2 regions of the Streptomyces sp. NBC_00726 genome follow, and region 1 is predicted to be linked to the other one. Evidence: riboswitches for the same ligand, from Rfam matches in the RefSeq annotation. Region 1 holds a riboswitch; the other holds the start of a gene.
What was found. A riboswitch is a leader RNA that binds a small molecule or an ion and turns the genes downstream of it on or off. The one in region 1 is predicted to bind thiamine pyrophosphate.
Positions count from the first base shown of each region.

Region 2: linked by a shared signal. The riboswitch ahead of OG338_RS22840 (thiamine ABC transporter substrate binding subunit) and the one ahead of thiO (glycine oxidase ThiO) in region 1 are both predicted to bind thiamine pyrophosphate.

Region 1 covers NZ_CP108983.1:1,409,630-1,416,977, reverse strand. The annotation lists gene pknB (Stk1 family PASTA domain-containing Ser/Thr kinase) at 1-1,735, opposite strand, end outside; gene OG338_RS06340 (thiazole synthase) at 1,824-2,618, opposite strand; gene thiS (sulfur carrier protein ThiS) at 2,621-2,839, opposite strand; gene thiO (glycine oxidase ThiO) at 2,836-4,011, opposite strand; TPP riboswitch at 4,009-4,120, opposite strand; gene OG338_RS06325 (NAD(P)/FAD-dependent oxidoreductase) at 4,203-5,435, shown strand; gene OG338_RS06320 (Rv2175c family DNA-binding protein) at 5,512-5,877, shown strand; gene thiE (thiamine phosphate synthase) at 5,976-6,629, shown strand; gene metF (methylenetetrahydrofolate reductase [NAD(P)H]) at 6,781-7,348, shown strand, end outside.
Region 2 covers NZ_CP108983.1:5,069,528-5,076,875, reverse strand. The annotation lists gene OG338_RS22860 (MerR family transcriptional regulator) at 1-385, shown strand, start outside; gene OG338_RS22855 (hypothetical protein) at 382-1,209, shown strand; gene OG338_RS22850 (ABC transporter ATP-binding protein) at 1,273-2,298, opposite strand; gene OG338_RS22845 (ABC transporter permease) at 2,302-3,906, opposite strand; gene OG338_RS22840 (thiamine ABC transporter substrate binding subunit) at 3,993-5,096, opposite strand; TPP riboswitch at 5,181-5,297, opposite strand; gene rlmN (23S rRNA (adenine(2503)-C(2))-methyltransferase RlmN) at 5,360-6,466, opposite strand; gene OG338_RS22830 (phosphatidate cytidylyltransferase) at 6,556-7,348, opposite strand, start outside.

The DNA.
Region 1 (7,348 bases):
GACCGGAGGAGACCGTCACCGTCACGGTGTCGCCCTCGGCCGCCTCGGCGCCCTCCTCCGGTGACTGGACGGCGACGTCGCCCTCGTCCTCCGGCGAGTGCACCCGGCCGGGCTTCACCTTCACCTTCAGGCCCTCGTCGGCCAGCGCGTCGGTGGCGTCGTCGACGGAGAGCCCGGTGACATCGGGGACGTCGACGGGGCTGCCCTGGGAGACGACGATCGCGACCGCCGAGTCCGGGTGGCGGTCGGTGCCGGCGGCGGGCTCCGTACGCAGCACCTCGCCGGCCGCCACGTCCTCGCTGAACTCCTTGGTGACCATGCCCGGGAGCAGGCCCGCCTTCTTCAGCCGCTGCCTGGCGTCGGAGAGCCGGTCGCCCGCGACATCGGGCACCTGGATGATCTCGGGGCCGCGCGAGACGACGAGCGACACCGAGCCGTTGCCCCTGATCCGGGCGCCGGACTCGGGACTGCTGCTGATGACCTTGCCCCGGTCGACGGTGTCGCTGAAGGCCCGCTCCACGCCCTTCAGCTCCAGGCCGGCACCGGACAGCCGCTCCTCGGCCGTCTTCTCGGTCTGCCCCAGCAGCGAGGGGACCTTCGTGAACTGCCCGGAGTTGATGTACCAGATGCCGCCGCCGACGCCCAGGACGACGAGGACTGCCAGGACCGCCGCGATCAGCCCGCGCCGGGCGCCGCCGAGCGGCCCGGTCCGGCGCGGCTGCCGCGGAGGCGGGGGCGGCGGCATCTCCAGCCGGCTGGTGTGGTGGGCGGTGCCCTGGTCCTGGGGCAGGACCCGGGGGATCACCGTCGTCCGCGCGTCGGACCCGGCCGACCCGGCGTCCGGGCCGGGCTCCGGCAGGGCCTGCGGCGGTACGGCGTCGAGCTGCGCGTCCGTGAGGGCGGCGCGCGTCCGGCGGGCCCCGGCGAGCAGCGCCACCGCGTCGAACGGGCGGGCCTCCGGGTCCCGGGCGGTGGCGCTCGCCACCAGCGCGTCCAGCTCGGGCGCGAGACCGGGGACGACGGCGGACGGGGGCGGCACGTCCTCGTGCAGGTGCTGGTAGATGACCTGGGCGGGGGACTCCCCGTCCCGCGGCTTGTCGCCGGTCAGCATCTCGTACAGCACGACCCCGCAGGCGTACACGTCGGCGCGGGTGTCCGCCGTGCCGTGCTCGATCTGCTCCGGGGCCAGATACGAGACGGTGCCGAGGATCGTCCCGGTGGTGTTCGTCACCGTGTCCACGGCCCGGACCAGGCCGAAGTCGGCGACCTTGACCCGGCCGTCGTCCCCGATCAGCACGTTCTCCGGCTTCATGTCGCGGTGCACGAAGCCCGCCCGGTGCGCCGCGCCGAGGGCGGCGAGGATCGATTCCAGGATGTCCAGCGCCGCCCGGGGCCGGAGCGCGCCGCGCTCGCTCAGCACATCGCGCAGCGTGCAGCCGGCGACGTACTCCATCGCCAGGTAGACGTACTGCCCCTGGGCGCCCTGGTCGAAGACCCCGACCACATTGGGGTGGGCGAGATGGGCCACCGACTTGGCCTCGCGGATGAAGCGCTCGACGAACGAGGCGTCGGTCGCCAGCGCCGGGTGCATCACCTTGAGGGCGAGCACCCGGTCGAGCCGCATGTCCATGGCCCGGTAGACCGTGGCCATGCCGCCCACGGCGATGCGGGCATCGACGCGGTAGCGGCCGTCGAGCAGCTGCCCGACGAGGGGGTCCTGGAGGGTCGTATCCACCATGCGAGTCTACGAGCCGCCACGGACAGGCCCGCCGCGGTGGGGCGAACCCGGCGCAGGACTGAAGCCGAGCCGTGACAGGCGCGTGTCAGAAAGCCGGCCGCTCCGGATCGAGCACCGCCCGCCCGGCCGCCGGCGAGGACGCCTCCGCGAAGTGGCGGCGTGGGATGCGCCCGGCCCGGTGCGCGAGCCGCCCGCCCTCCACCGCGTGCCGCATCGCGGCGGCCATCAGCTCCGGCTCCTGGGCCCGGGTCACCGCCGAGGCGAGCATCACCGCCGAGCAGCCCAGCTCCATCGCGAGCGCCGCGTCCGAGGCGGTCCCGGCACCGGCGTCCAGGATCACCGGCACCCCGGCCCGCTCGGTGATCAGCTGGAAGTTGTGCGGGTTGCGGATGCCCAGGCCCGAGCCGATGGGGGAGCCGAGCGGCATGACCGCCGCGCACCCCACGTCCTCCAGCTTCCGGGCCAGGACCGGGTCGTCGTTGGTGTACGGCAGCACCGTGAATCCGTCGTCCACCAGGATCTCGGCGGCGTCCAGCAGCTCGACCGGGTCGGGCAGCAGCGTCCGCTCGTCGGCCACCACCTCCAGCTTCACCCAGTCCGTGCCCAGCGCCTCACGGGCCAGCCGGGCGGTGAGCACGGCCTCCCCGGCGGTGTAGCAGCCGGCGGTGTTCGGCAGCACCCGGATGGACAGCTTCCGCAGTACGGAGAGCACCGAGCCCTGCACGGTCGGGTCGAGGCGGCGCATCGCGACGGTGGTCAGCTCGGTGCCGGACGCGATCAGCGACCGCTCCAGCACGTCCAGGCTGGGCGCCCCGCCCGTGCCCATGATCAGCCGCGAGGTGAAGTCAGTGCCGCCCAGGGTGAACAGGTCGTCGGACATCGTCAGCCTCCCTGGACTGCGGTCAGGACCTCGACCCGGTCGCCGTCGGCGAGCGCGGCGGCGGGCCACTGGCCGCGCGGCACCACGGTCTCGTTGAGCGCGGCGGCCACCCCCGCCGTCGCGTCGGTCAGCGTCGCGACGAGGGCGTCCAGGGTGGTGCCCGGCGCGACGGCGGCCGGGGCGCCGTTCACGGACACGGTGAGCGGGGTGGGCTCGGTCATGCGGGCTGCTCCTGGGGTGCGGGGACCGGGGCGAACCGGCCGGGGGAGAAGGGACGGACCGCCTCGGGCAGCTCGCCGTCGGCCAGCAGCGACGCCATGGCGTCCCCGGTGACGGGGGTGAGCAGCACGCCGTTGCGGCCGTGGCCGGTGGCGAGGTGGAGGCCGGGCAGCGCGGTGCGGCCGAGCAGCGGGGCGTTGTCGGGGGACGCGGGGCGCAGTCCGGCGCGGGTCTCGGTCAGCGGCAGCTCGGTGATGCCGGGCACCAGCTCATGCGCGTCGCGCAGCAGCTCGTAGACCCCGCCCGCCGTGACGGTGGTGTCCCAGCCCATCTCCTCGGTGGTGGCGCCGACGACCAGCTCACCGTTCTCACGCGGTACGAGATAGATGTGGCTGCCCCGGACCACCGCGCGCACGGTGCGCGAGAGGAAGGGGGCGTACGCCGGGGGCACGGTGAGGCGCAGCACCTGGCCCTTGACCGGGCGCACCGGAGGCAGGGCGTGGGCGGGGACCCCGGCGAGCCGCCCGCTGAGGCTGCCCCCGGCGAGCACGACCTGGCCGGCGGCCACCTCCGTACCGTTGTCGAGCACGGCGCCCACGGCCCGGTCCGCGACCACCGAGAGGCGGCCGGCGCGGCGGCGGTGGAAGACCACTCCGGCCCGCTCGCAGGCGGTGAGCAGCGCGGCGGCGAGGCGGCGCGGGTCGACCTGGTGGTCGCCGTCCACCCGGAGACCGCCGCGCACGCCCGGGGCGAGCATCGGTTCCAGGCGGCGGCACTCGCGCCCGGTCAGCCACTCCGACTCCAGGCCCGAGCGGCGTTGCAGCTCGTGGAGCTCGCGCAGATGGGCGCGGTCGTCCGCGTCCAGCGCGACGGCCAGGGTGCCGCAGGCGCGGAAGCCGATGTCCTGCCCGCTCGCCTCCTCCAGCTCGGCCGTGAACGACGGATAGCGCCGGGCGGACGCGAGGTTGAGCCCGAGCAGGGTCTCCTCGCCGTAGTGCAGTTCGGTGACGGCGGCCAGCATCCCGGCCGCGACCCGGGCCGCCCCGCCACCCGGCTCGGGGTCGGCGAGCGCGACGGCCAGACCGCGCCGCGCGGCCCGCCAGGCGGTCACCAGACCGATGATGCCGCCCCCGATGACGAGGACGTCGGACCCTTCGGTGGGATGGGTGCGCATGGGCGTCCAGCCCCTCCCTTCGCCGGCATGACCCGGATCAGGTTCGTACGGTCGGAGGCCGCCAGCCTCCCTCTCAGCCCGGTACGCCCGGGCTCCCGCGTGTCTTACGGTGGCCACCCTAAACCCCGCCCCGATGCCGCCGCCGGGGCCCGCCCCTTCCTGACGTCTCGTCAGCTACGTAAGGTGGACGGGTGAGCGAGCAGCAGCGGGCAGAGCGGACGGAACGCCGGGTCGTCGTCGCGGGCGCGGGCATGGCGGGCGTGCAGACCGCCGTCGCCCTGCGGGAACAGGGCTTCACCGGCCCCGTCACGCTGATCGGAGCCGAACCCCACCAGCCCTACGACCGGCCCCCGCTGTCCAAGGCGGTGCTGCTCGGCAAGGCCGAGGAGTCCGCCTTCGACATCGACTTCGAGGCGCTGGACATCGCCCTGCGCCTGGGCTGCGAGGTCACCGGGGTCCGCGCGGGCGACCACGAACTGGACACCTCCGAGGGCCCGGTCCGCTACGACGTCCTGGTCCTCGCCACCGGCGCCGAACCCGTCGCCCTGCCCGGCTCCGCCGGGGTCCCCGGCGTCCATCTGCTGCGCACCCTGGACGACGCGGCCCGGCTGCGCCCCGTCCTGGAGGCCGGGCATCCCGTCGTGGTCGTCGGCGCCGGCTGGATCGGCGCCGAGTTCGCCACCGCCGCCCGTGCCGCCGGCTGCGAGGTCACCGTCGTGGAGGCCGCGGACCGCCCGCTGGCCGGCGCCCTGCCCGCCGAGGTCGCCGCCCCGATGGCCGCCTGGTACGCGGAGAACGGCGCCCGGCTCCTCACCGGCGCCCGGGTCGCCCGCGTCGGGCCCGGCACGGTGGTCCTCGCCGACGGGCGCACCATCGCGGCCGGAGCTGTCGTCGTCGGCATCGGCGCCCGCCCCGCCACCGGCTGGCTCGCCGGCTCCGGCATCGCGCTGGGGCCCGAGGGCTCGGTGACCGCCGACGCGGCGCTGCGCACCTCGCTCCCCGATGTGTACGCGGTCGGCGACTGCGCTTCCTTCCCTTCGGCCCGCTACGGCACCCGCCTGGTCGTCCACCACTGGGACAACGCCCTCCAGGGGCCCAGGACCGCCGCCGCCCACATCGCGGCGGAGGGCGCCGGCATCCCGCCGTACGACCCCGTGCCCTACTTCTGGTCCGAGCAGTTCGGCCGGTTCGTGCAGTACGCCGGGCACCACGCGGACGCGGACACCCTGCTGTGGCGCGGCGACCCGGCGGAGCCCGCCTGGTCGGTGTGCTGGCTGCGCGACGGTGCCCTGGTCGCGGTGCTCGCGGTGAGCCGCCCGCGCGACCTGGCCCAGGGGCGCCGGCTCATCGAGGCGGGGGCGCGGCTCGACGCGGACCGGGCGGCGGACCCCTCCGTACCGCTGAAGGCGGCGGTCCTGCCGTAGGGCCTGTCCCGGCGGCGTGGACCTGAAGGGCCGAGTCCGGGTTTCGGCTGTCAGTCCGGGATGGCAGGCTTGTCCCGTGACCCAGATTGACGCAAAGACCGATGCACTCGTCCCCGCCTGGCTCCACCTGCCCGACATCGCGGAAATGCTCGACGTCGAGGTGACGCGTGTGCGGCAGCTGGTCAAGGAGGGCCAGCTCATCGCCGTACGCCGTGGGGAGAACCGGGCGCTCCAGGTGCCCGCCGCCTTCATCGACGGCGACAAGGTGGTCAAGGGCCTCTCCGGGACCCTGACCCTCCTGAAGGACGACGGGTATTCCGACGAGGAAATGCTCGAATGGCTCTTCACCCCCGACCCGTCCCTGCCGGGCACGCCCGCGCAGGCGCTGAGTGAGAATCGCGGCACGGAGGTGAAGCGCCGCGCCCAGGCGCTCGCCGTCTGACCGACCGGGAAGCGGGCCGCACCGCGCGAGCGGGCGGCCCGCTTCCCCGCGCCGTACTCTGATCCGCCGTCACCGTCTTCCCCGGGGGGAACCGCACCATGTCCACGCCTCGCGCACAGCTGTCCGACGCCCGGCTCTACCTGTGCACGGACGCGCGCAGGCGTCAGGGCGATCTGCCCGGCTTCCTCGACGCGGTCCTCGCCGGCGGGGTGGACATCGTCCAGCTCCGCGACAAGGGCATGGAGGCCGGCGAGGAGCTCGGCCACCTCGCGGTTTTCGCGGACGCCTGCAAGCGGCACGGCAAGCTCCTCGCCGTCAACGACCGGGCCGACGTGGCCCACGCCATCGGCGCCGACGTGCTGCACCTGGGCCAGGGCGACCTGCCGGTGCCCGCGGCCCGCGCGATCATCGGCGCCGAGCCGGTCATCGGCCGCTCCACGCACGCCGAGGCCGAGGTCGACGCCGCCGTCGCCGAGCCCGGCGTGGACTACTTCTGCACCGGCCCCTGCTGGCCCACTCCCACCAAGCCCGGCCGTCACGCCCCCGGCCTGGACCTCGTGCGCTACGCCGCCTCGCTCGCCCCGGCCCGTCCCTGGTTCGCCATCGGGGGCATCGACGCGGACAATCTCGACCAGGTGCTGGACGCCGGGGCCCGCCGGATCGTCGTCGTACGGGCCCTGACCGAGGCGTCCGACCCGGGTGCCGCCGCCGCTGAGCTGGCGCGACGGGTCCGCGAGCGCGCCGGAGCCTGACCCGGGACGGGTGCCGCCGGAGCGGCGGCCCGGGACCCGTCCGGGGCCGGTCTGGGACGAATCTGTCCGAAGGGTGGACAAGAATCGGTCAATTCCGGCAAATGACTCCGGTTCGGTTGGGGGCCCGCCCCGCCCTGGTTAACCTGCCCGTATGGCCCTTGGCACACCTTCCACCAGGACAGATCACGCACGCACCGTGCGTGAGATGCTCGCGTCCGGCGCGACCTCGTACTCGTTCGAGTTCTGGGCGCCCAAGACCGAGAAGGGCGAGCGCAACCTGTGGAACGCGCTGCGCCGGGTCGAGGCCGTCGCGCCGAGCTTCGTCTCGGTGACGTACGGAGCCGGTGGCTCCACCCGCTCCGGCACGGTGAAGGCCACCCAGGACATCGCCGCCGAGTCCACGCTCACCCCGGTCGCGCACCTCACGGCCGTCGACCACTCGATCGCCGAACTGCGCAACATGGTCGGCCAGTTCGCGGACGTCGGCATCCGGAACATCCTCGCCCTGCGCGGCGACCCGCCGGGCGACCCGATGGGCCCCTGGGTCGAGCACCCGCGGGGCGTGAAGTACGCGGCCGACCTGGTCCGGCTGATCAAGGAGGCCGGCGACTTCTGCGTGGGCGTCGCGGCCTTCCCCGAGCGGCACCCGCGCTCGGAGGACTGGGACACCGACGTCCGCCACTTCGTGGACAAGTGCCGCGCCGGCGCCGACTACGCGA
Region 2 (7,348 bases), 3.7 Mb from region 1:
CCTCGCCGCGCTGCTGGCACAGGCCCCGGAGACCGATTCGCCAAGCGCGGCCAAGGACCGCGACCACCTCACGCTGATGGACGCGCCCGGCACCGGTGCCCAGGACATGTTCGCGCTGTTCGGAACGCTGGTCACCGACCCCGCGGTCAGCGCACTGTACGAGCGCCTGGACGCGCTCGCCGACGCGCCGGCCGACGATCCTCGGATCGCCCCGCTGGCGGCCGATCTGATGGCGGCCGTCCCCGAGGAACTGTTCGCCGCGATTCCCGCGGACGGGGTCGTCGTGGCCGGGCTCAAGGAGGCGATGCTCGCCGAGTACGCCCCCGCGCAGGCGGAGGTCGTGAGCCGGCTCATGGAGGCGTTCGTCGCGCGGGGCCGGGGATGAGCGGCGTACGGACGGCCCGGGTCGCCGCAGCCGCCGTGCTGTCCGGGGAACTGGCCCTGGCGGCCTGCCTGGTGGCCGGGGTCCGGCCGCCCGGGTGGGCCCTGGCGGGCGCCGAGGCGCTGGTGCTCGCCGTGCTGCTCCTGGAGGCCCGGGTGCTGCGCTCGCTGTACGCCGCGGCGCGCGCCGGCGGCGCGGACCCCCGGGCGGCGCGGCGGGCCGCCGTGGAGCAGGCGGTGCCGGTGGCGGTCCGCCGCCTGGTCCTCCACGAGCTGCGCGCTGTCGCGTCCCTGGCGCGATGGGTCCGGCGCCGCACGCACGGTGTACGCCCCGGGGACCTCGCCGTCGCGTACACCGCGCCGCAGACCGCGATGATGTACGGGATGCTCTTCGTGATGGCCGTCGAGACGGTGGGCCTGGCCCTCCTCATCCCGTGGCCGGTGGTGCACCGGGTGTTCCTGGTGCTCGACCTGTACGGCCTCGTCCTGGTGCTGGCCCTGCACGCGGCCTGCGTCACCCGGCCGCATGTCGTGCGCCCCGACGGCTCTCTGCGGATCCGTTACGGGGCACTCTTCGATCTCGTCGTGCCGCGCGACGCGGTCGTCTCGGCCCGGGTCGACCGGCGCTACCCGGACGGCCGCCTGATCAGCCTCTCCGACGACGGGGTCCTCGACCTGATCGTGGGCAGCCAGACCTCGGTGACCCTGGAGCTGAACCGGCCGCTGCCCTTCACCCGCCCGCTCGGCGCTCCGGAGGGGGCGCACACCATCCGCTTCCACGCCGACGACCCCCGCGCCCTGGTCGACGCGCTCCGCCGGCCCGTATGAAGGCGTGTCCGGCGGCGTGTCCGGCGGCGCGTCCGACGACACGGCCGACGGCGCGCGGCCCGGTCAGAACAGCGCGGGCAGCACCACGCACTCCGACGCGTCGAAGGTGACGCCCACCCGCTCGCCCTCCTCCGGCGTCCCGCGCAGCGAGCACTCGGCCTCCAGCACCGGACCGCGCTCCGGGCGCAGGGTCACGGCGACATGGCTGCCCCGGAAGGTGCGCGCGCCCACGACGCAGCGCAGTCCCTTCCCCGGGCCGCCGATCCGGACGCCGGCCGGCCGCACCAGCAGATCGCAGGCGCCCTGTGGTGACCCCACCGGGACCGGCACCTCGCCCCAGGCCGTGTCCGCCGCCGCCCCCTCGACGGTCGCCTCGACCACGTTGTCGAAGCCCAGGAAGCGGGCCACGAAGGCGGAGGCGGGGCGCTGCCACACCTCCAGCGGGGTGCCCGCCTGGGCGACGCGGCCGTCGCGCATCACGACGACCCGGTCGGCCAGCGCGAACGCCTCGCCCTGGTCGTGGGTGACGGCGAGCACGGTGGTGCCGAGGCGGCCGAAGAGGGCGCGCAGCTCCACGACGAGCCGTTCGCGCAGGCTGCGGTCCAGCTGGCCCAGGGGCTCGTCGAGCATCAGCAGCCTGGGGCTGGGGGCGAGGGCACGGGCCAGGGCGACGCGCTGCTGCTCGCCGCCGGAGAGCGCGGCGACGGCGCGGCGTTCGGCGCCGGGGAGGCCGACGAGGTCGAGGAGTTCGGCGACCCGGTGGTCCTGTTCGCCCCGGCCGGCCCCGTGCATCCGCAGGCCGAAGGCGACGTTGGCGCCGACGTCCCGGTGCGGGAAGAGCTGGTGGTCCTGGAACATCAGGCCGAGGCCGCGCCGGTGGACCGGGATGCCGTCCTGGTCGGTGCCATCGAGCAGAACCCGGCCGCCGTCCGGCTCCTGGAGCCCGGCGACCAGACGCAGCAGGGTGGACTTGCCGCTGCCGCTCGGCCCGAGGACGCAGACGGTCTCATGGTCGGCGACCTCCAGGTCGACCCCGTCGAGCGCGGCCCGGTCACCGAAGCGGACGGTGGCCGATTCGAGCGTCAGCATGTTTCAGAACTCCCCGGATCGGTCGGTGCGGATGCGTTCGAGCAGCAGCAGCGACACCGCGCACACGAGCATCAGGACGGTGCTGAGGGCCATGGCCTGCCCGTAGTTGAGGTCCCCGGAGCGGCCGAGCAGCCGCGCCACGGCCACCGGCAGCGTCGGGTTGTCGGGCCGCGCGATGAACACGGTCGCGCCGAACTCCCCCAGCGACACGGCGAACGCGAACCCGGCGGCGACCAGCAGCGCCCGCCGTACGAGCGGGAAGTCCACCTCGCGCCAGGCCCGCAGCGGCGAGGCTCCGAGCACCGCCGCCGCCTCGCGCAGCCGCGCGTCCACCGCCCGGAGCACCGGCAGCATGGTCCGTACGACGAAGGGCACCCCGACCAGCGCCTGGGCGAGCGGCACCAGAATCCAGGAGGTGCGCAGATCCAGCGGCGGCTCGTCCAGGGTGATCAGGAAGCCGAAGCCGACGGTGACCGCGGAGACCCCGAGCGGCAGCATCAGCAGCGCGTCGAAGCCCCGGACGAGCCGGCCCGCCCGCCGGGTGAGCGCGGCGGCGGCGAGCCCGCCGACGACAAGGGCGATCAGGGTCGCGACGAGGGCGTAGCGCAGCGAGTTCCCGATGGCTTCGACCGGCGCCACCAGGAACGTACCGCTGTTGGCGTCCGCCGAGGTCAGCGCGCGGTAGTAGGCGAAACCGGAGCCGCCCAGAGAGCGTTCCACCAGCACCGCGAGCGGCAGCAGGACGAGCAGCAGCACGCTCAGCAGGACCCCGGCGAGCAGGGTCCACTGCCCGGCCCCGTGCGGCCTGCGCGCGGTCGCCGCCGGGTCGACCAGCTTCAGGGCGCGTTCCCTGCGGCGTACGGTCCAGGCGTGCACGGCGAGGATCGCGCCGACGGCGGCGAACTGCACGAGCGTGAGCACGGCGGCCGTGGGCAGGGCGAGCAGCTGGGCGGTCTGCCGGTAGATCTCCACCTCCAGTGTGGAGAAGCCGGGACCGCCGAGGATCTGCACGACCCCGAAGGAGGTGAAGGTGAAGAGGAAGACCATCAGCGCGGCGGCGGCCACGGCCGGGGCGAGCGCGGGCAGCGTGACGCGCCGCCAGGCGGTGAACCGGCTCGCGCCCAGCACCCGGGCGGCCTCCTCCTGGCGCGGGTCGAGCTGCGCCCAGAGCCCGCCCACGGTCCGGACGACGACCGCGTAGTTGAAGAAGACGTGCGCCAGCAGGATCGCCCACACGGTGGTGTCGAGCCGTACGCCCCACAGCTCGTCCAGCAGCCCGCCGCGCCCGAGCAGCGCGAGGAAGGCGGTGCCCACGACGACGGTCGGCAGCACGAACGGCACCGTGACCACGGCCCGCAGCACCTGCTTGCCGGGGAAGTCGAACCGGGCGAAGACATACGCGCCGGGCAGCGCGATCAGCAGCGTCAGCGCGGTCGAGGCGAGCGCCTGCCACAGCGTGAACCACAGGACGTCCCGGATCTCCGGCCGGGCCAGCACCTCGCCGAACCTGCCGAACTGCCAGACGCCGTCCGCCTTGAGCCCCCGGCCGACGATCGCGGCGACCGGGTAGGCGAAGAACACGGCGAAGAACACGACGGGCACGGCCATCAGGCCGAGCCGCACCGCGGTCCCGCGCCGGGCCCGGGCGCGTGCGGACCTCCCGCGCGCGCCCGGTCCGCGTACGGGGGTCTTCGCTACTTCACTACGAGCGAGGACCATGACTGGACCCACTGCTCACGGTTCTCGGCGATGGCGTCCGGGGCGACCGTCGCCGGCTTGTCCGCGGTGGCGCCGAACTTCGTGAACAGCTCGGGCACCTTGGCGTCCTTCGCGACCGGGCTGACGAACATGGTGAGCGGCATGTCCTCCTGGTACTTCTTCCCGATCAGGAAGTCCAGCAGGGCCTTGCCGCCCGCCTCGTTCTTCGCGCCGTCCAGCAGACCGGCGAACTCGATCTGGCGGAAGCAGGTGCCGGTGGCGACCCCGGTCGGCGCGGTCTTCGGCTGCGGGTCCGCGTACAGCACCTCGACGGGCGGGCTGGAGGCGTAGCTGACGACGAGCGGGCGGTCGGCCTTGGCCTTCTTGCCGCCGGCCGAGCCGGAGAACTCCTCGTTGTACGCCTGCTCCCAGCCGTCCACGACCTTGACGCCGTTGTCCTTCAGCTTCTTCCAGTAGTCCTGGTAGCCGTCCTCGCCGAAGGTGCCGATGGTGCCGAGGAGGAAGCCGAGGCCGGGCGAGGAGGTCGCGGCGTTCTCGGTGACGAGCAGGTTCTTGTACGCGGGCTTCGCCAGGTCGGCGAAGGTCTTCGGCGGCGCGAGCTTCTTGTCGGCGAAGTACTTCTTGTCGTAGTTGACGCAGATGTCACCGGTGTCGACCGGGGTGACCCGGTGCTTGTCCGCGTCCAGCTGGACATCGGCCGGGACCCGGTCCAGGCCCTTGGCCTCGTACGGGGTGAACAGGCCGTTGTCCAGGGCGCGCGAGAGCAGGGTGTTGTCGACGCCGAAGAACACATCGCCGCGCGGGGAGCCCTTGGTCAGGATCTCCTGGTTCAGCGCGGCACCCGCGTCCCCGCTCTTGAGGACCTTGACGGTGTAGCCGGTCTCCCGGGTGAACTCCTTCAGCACGTCCTTGGAGGCGTTGAAGGAGTCGTGGCTGACCAGGGTGACGGTCTTGGAACCGGAGCCCTTGGCCGAGCCGGAACCGGACGCCGAGTCGTCGGAACTTCCGCAGCCGGCCAGCGCGGTGACGCCGAGCGCGGCTGCGACGGCCGCCACGGCGGCCTTCTGGGTGGTGCTCATGTGTGATTCCTCCTGGAGTGACCAGGAAGAGACGCGGCCCCGCCCGCACACCGGCCGGAGCCGGAAGCGGGCAGGGCGCAACAGCTTGAGTAAGGTCCGAACTTCCTACCCGGAATGACCCGGGCGAGGTTCAGAGGGTCTGCGGCCAACCTGTCCTTGGTGCCGCACTCTCAGCGCTGTGGCGCTCCCCTGTCGGAATATGCAGTTGATTTCGGCCCCAGGCTACACGGCCGTTTTCGGCCGGGTCCCGGGGCCGCTCGTCCTCAGCGCTCGGAGGCCGCCAGCTGCCCGCAGGCGCCGTCGATCTCCTGGCCCCGGGTGTCGCGGACGGTGACCGGCACACCGTGGCTCGCGATGGCCTCCACGAACGCCCGCTCGTCCTCGGGCCGCGAGGCGGTCCACTTGGAGCCGGGCGTCGGGTTCAGCGGGATGAGGTTGACGTGGACCCGCTTGCCCTTGAGGAGGCGGCCCAGCAGGTCGCCGCGCCACGCCTGGTCGTTGATGTCGCGGATCAGGGCGTACTCGATGGAGATGCGGCGGCCTGACTTCTCCGCGTACTCCCACGCGGCGTCCAGCACCTCGCGCACCTTCCACCGGGTGTTGACCGGCACCAGGGTGTCGCGCAGCTCGTCGTCCGGGGCGTGCAGCGAGACCGCGAGGCGGCACTTGAACCCCTCGTCGGCGAACCGCAGCATCGCGGGCACCAGGCCGACGGTGGACACGGTGATCCCGCGCTGCGAGAGGCCGAGACCGTCGGGCTCCGGGTCGGTCAGCCGGCGGATCGCGCCGACGACGCGGTTGTAGTTGGCCAGCGGCTCGCCCATGCCCATGAACACGATGTTGGAGAGCCGGGCGGGGCCGCCGGGGACCTCGCCGTCACGCAGGGCGCGCATGCCGTCCACGATCTGGTGGACGATCTCCGCGGTCGACAGGTTCCGGTCGAGACCGGCTTGCCCGGTCGCGCAGAACGGGCAGTTCATCCCGCAGCCGGCCTGCGAGGAGATGCACATGGTGACCCGCTCCGGGTAGCGCATCAGGACGGACTCGACCAGCGTCCCGTCGTGCAGCTTCCAGAGGGTCTTACGGGTGGTGTCGTCGTCGCAGCTGATGTGCCGGACGACGGACATCAGGTCGGGGAACATCGCCTCGGCGAGCTTGTCCCGCGATCCGGCCGGGATGTTGGTCCACTCGGCCGGGTCGTGCGCGTACCGCGCGAAGTAGTGCTGCGAGAGCTGCTGGGCGCGGAACGGCTTCTCGCCGATCGCGGCGACGGCCTCCCTGCGCTCGGCGGGCGTGAGGTCGGCGAGGTGCCGCGGCGGCTTCTTGGCTCCGCGGGGCGCGACGAAAGTGAGTTCTCCGGGCTTAGGCATGGTTCTTCCAGTGTCGCAGACGGAACGGCGAAGGCCCGCCGCCCTGTGGACGACGGGCCTTCGCGCGGAAAACCGCAGGCCGGAGCCGGTCAGCCGGAGCCGACGAACAGCACGAGCAGCAGCCAGACCACCGGGGCGGTCGGCAGCAGCGAGTCCAGCCGGTCCATGATCCCGCCGTGGCCGGGCAGCAGCGTGCCCATGTCCTTGATCCCGAGGTCCCGCTTGATCATGGACTCGCCCAGGTCGCCCAGGGTGGCGCTGGCCGCGACCGCGAGGCCCAGCAGCAGCCCCTGCCACCAGGAACCGTCGTCGATCAGGAACTGCATGCACAGCGCGCCGGCCACCATGGCGAAGGTGACCGCCCCGAACAGGCCCTCGCGGGTCTTGCCGGGGCTGATGCGCGGAGCCAGCTTGTGCTTGCCGAACCGCCAGCCGACCGCGTACGCCCCCGTGTCGCTGACCACGGTCAGCAGCAGGAAGGTCAGCACCCGCTGCGGCCCGTCGTCGGCGGTCAGGAGCATGGCGACGAAGGTGGCCAGGAAGGGCACGTAGAACGCGGCGAAGATACCCGCCGTGACGTCCCTGAGGTAGTTCTCGGGCGGCTGCGCCATCCGCCACACGAGCACCGCCAGGGCGGTCAGGGCCATGGCGATCCAGGCGCCCTCGGCCCCGCGCGCGTACCCCGCGACGACCATGGCGGCGCCGCCGACGGCGAGCGGCACGAGGGGCGCCTTGATGCCCTTGCGCTCCTCAAGCCGGGAGGTGAGCTCCCAGAGGCCGACCACGACGGCGAGCACGATGACGCCGACGAAGACGGCCTTGACGACGAAGAGCGAGACGACGACCAGGGCGCCGAGCCCCAGGCCGACCCCTATGGCGGCT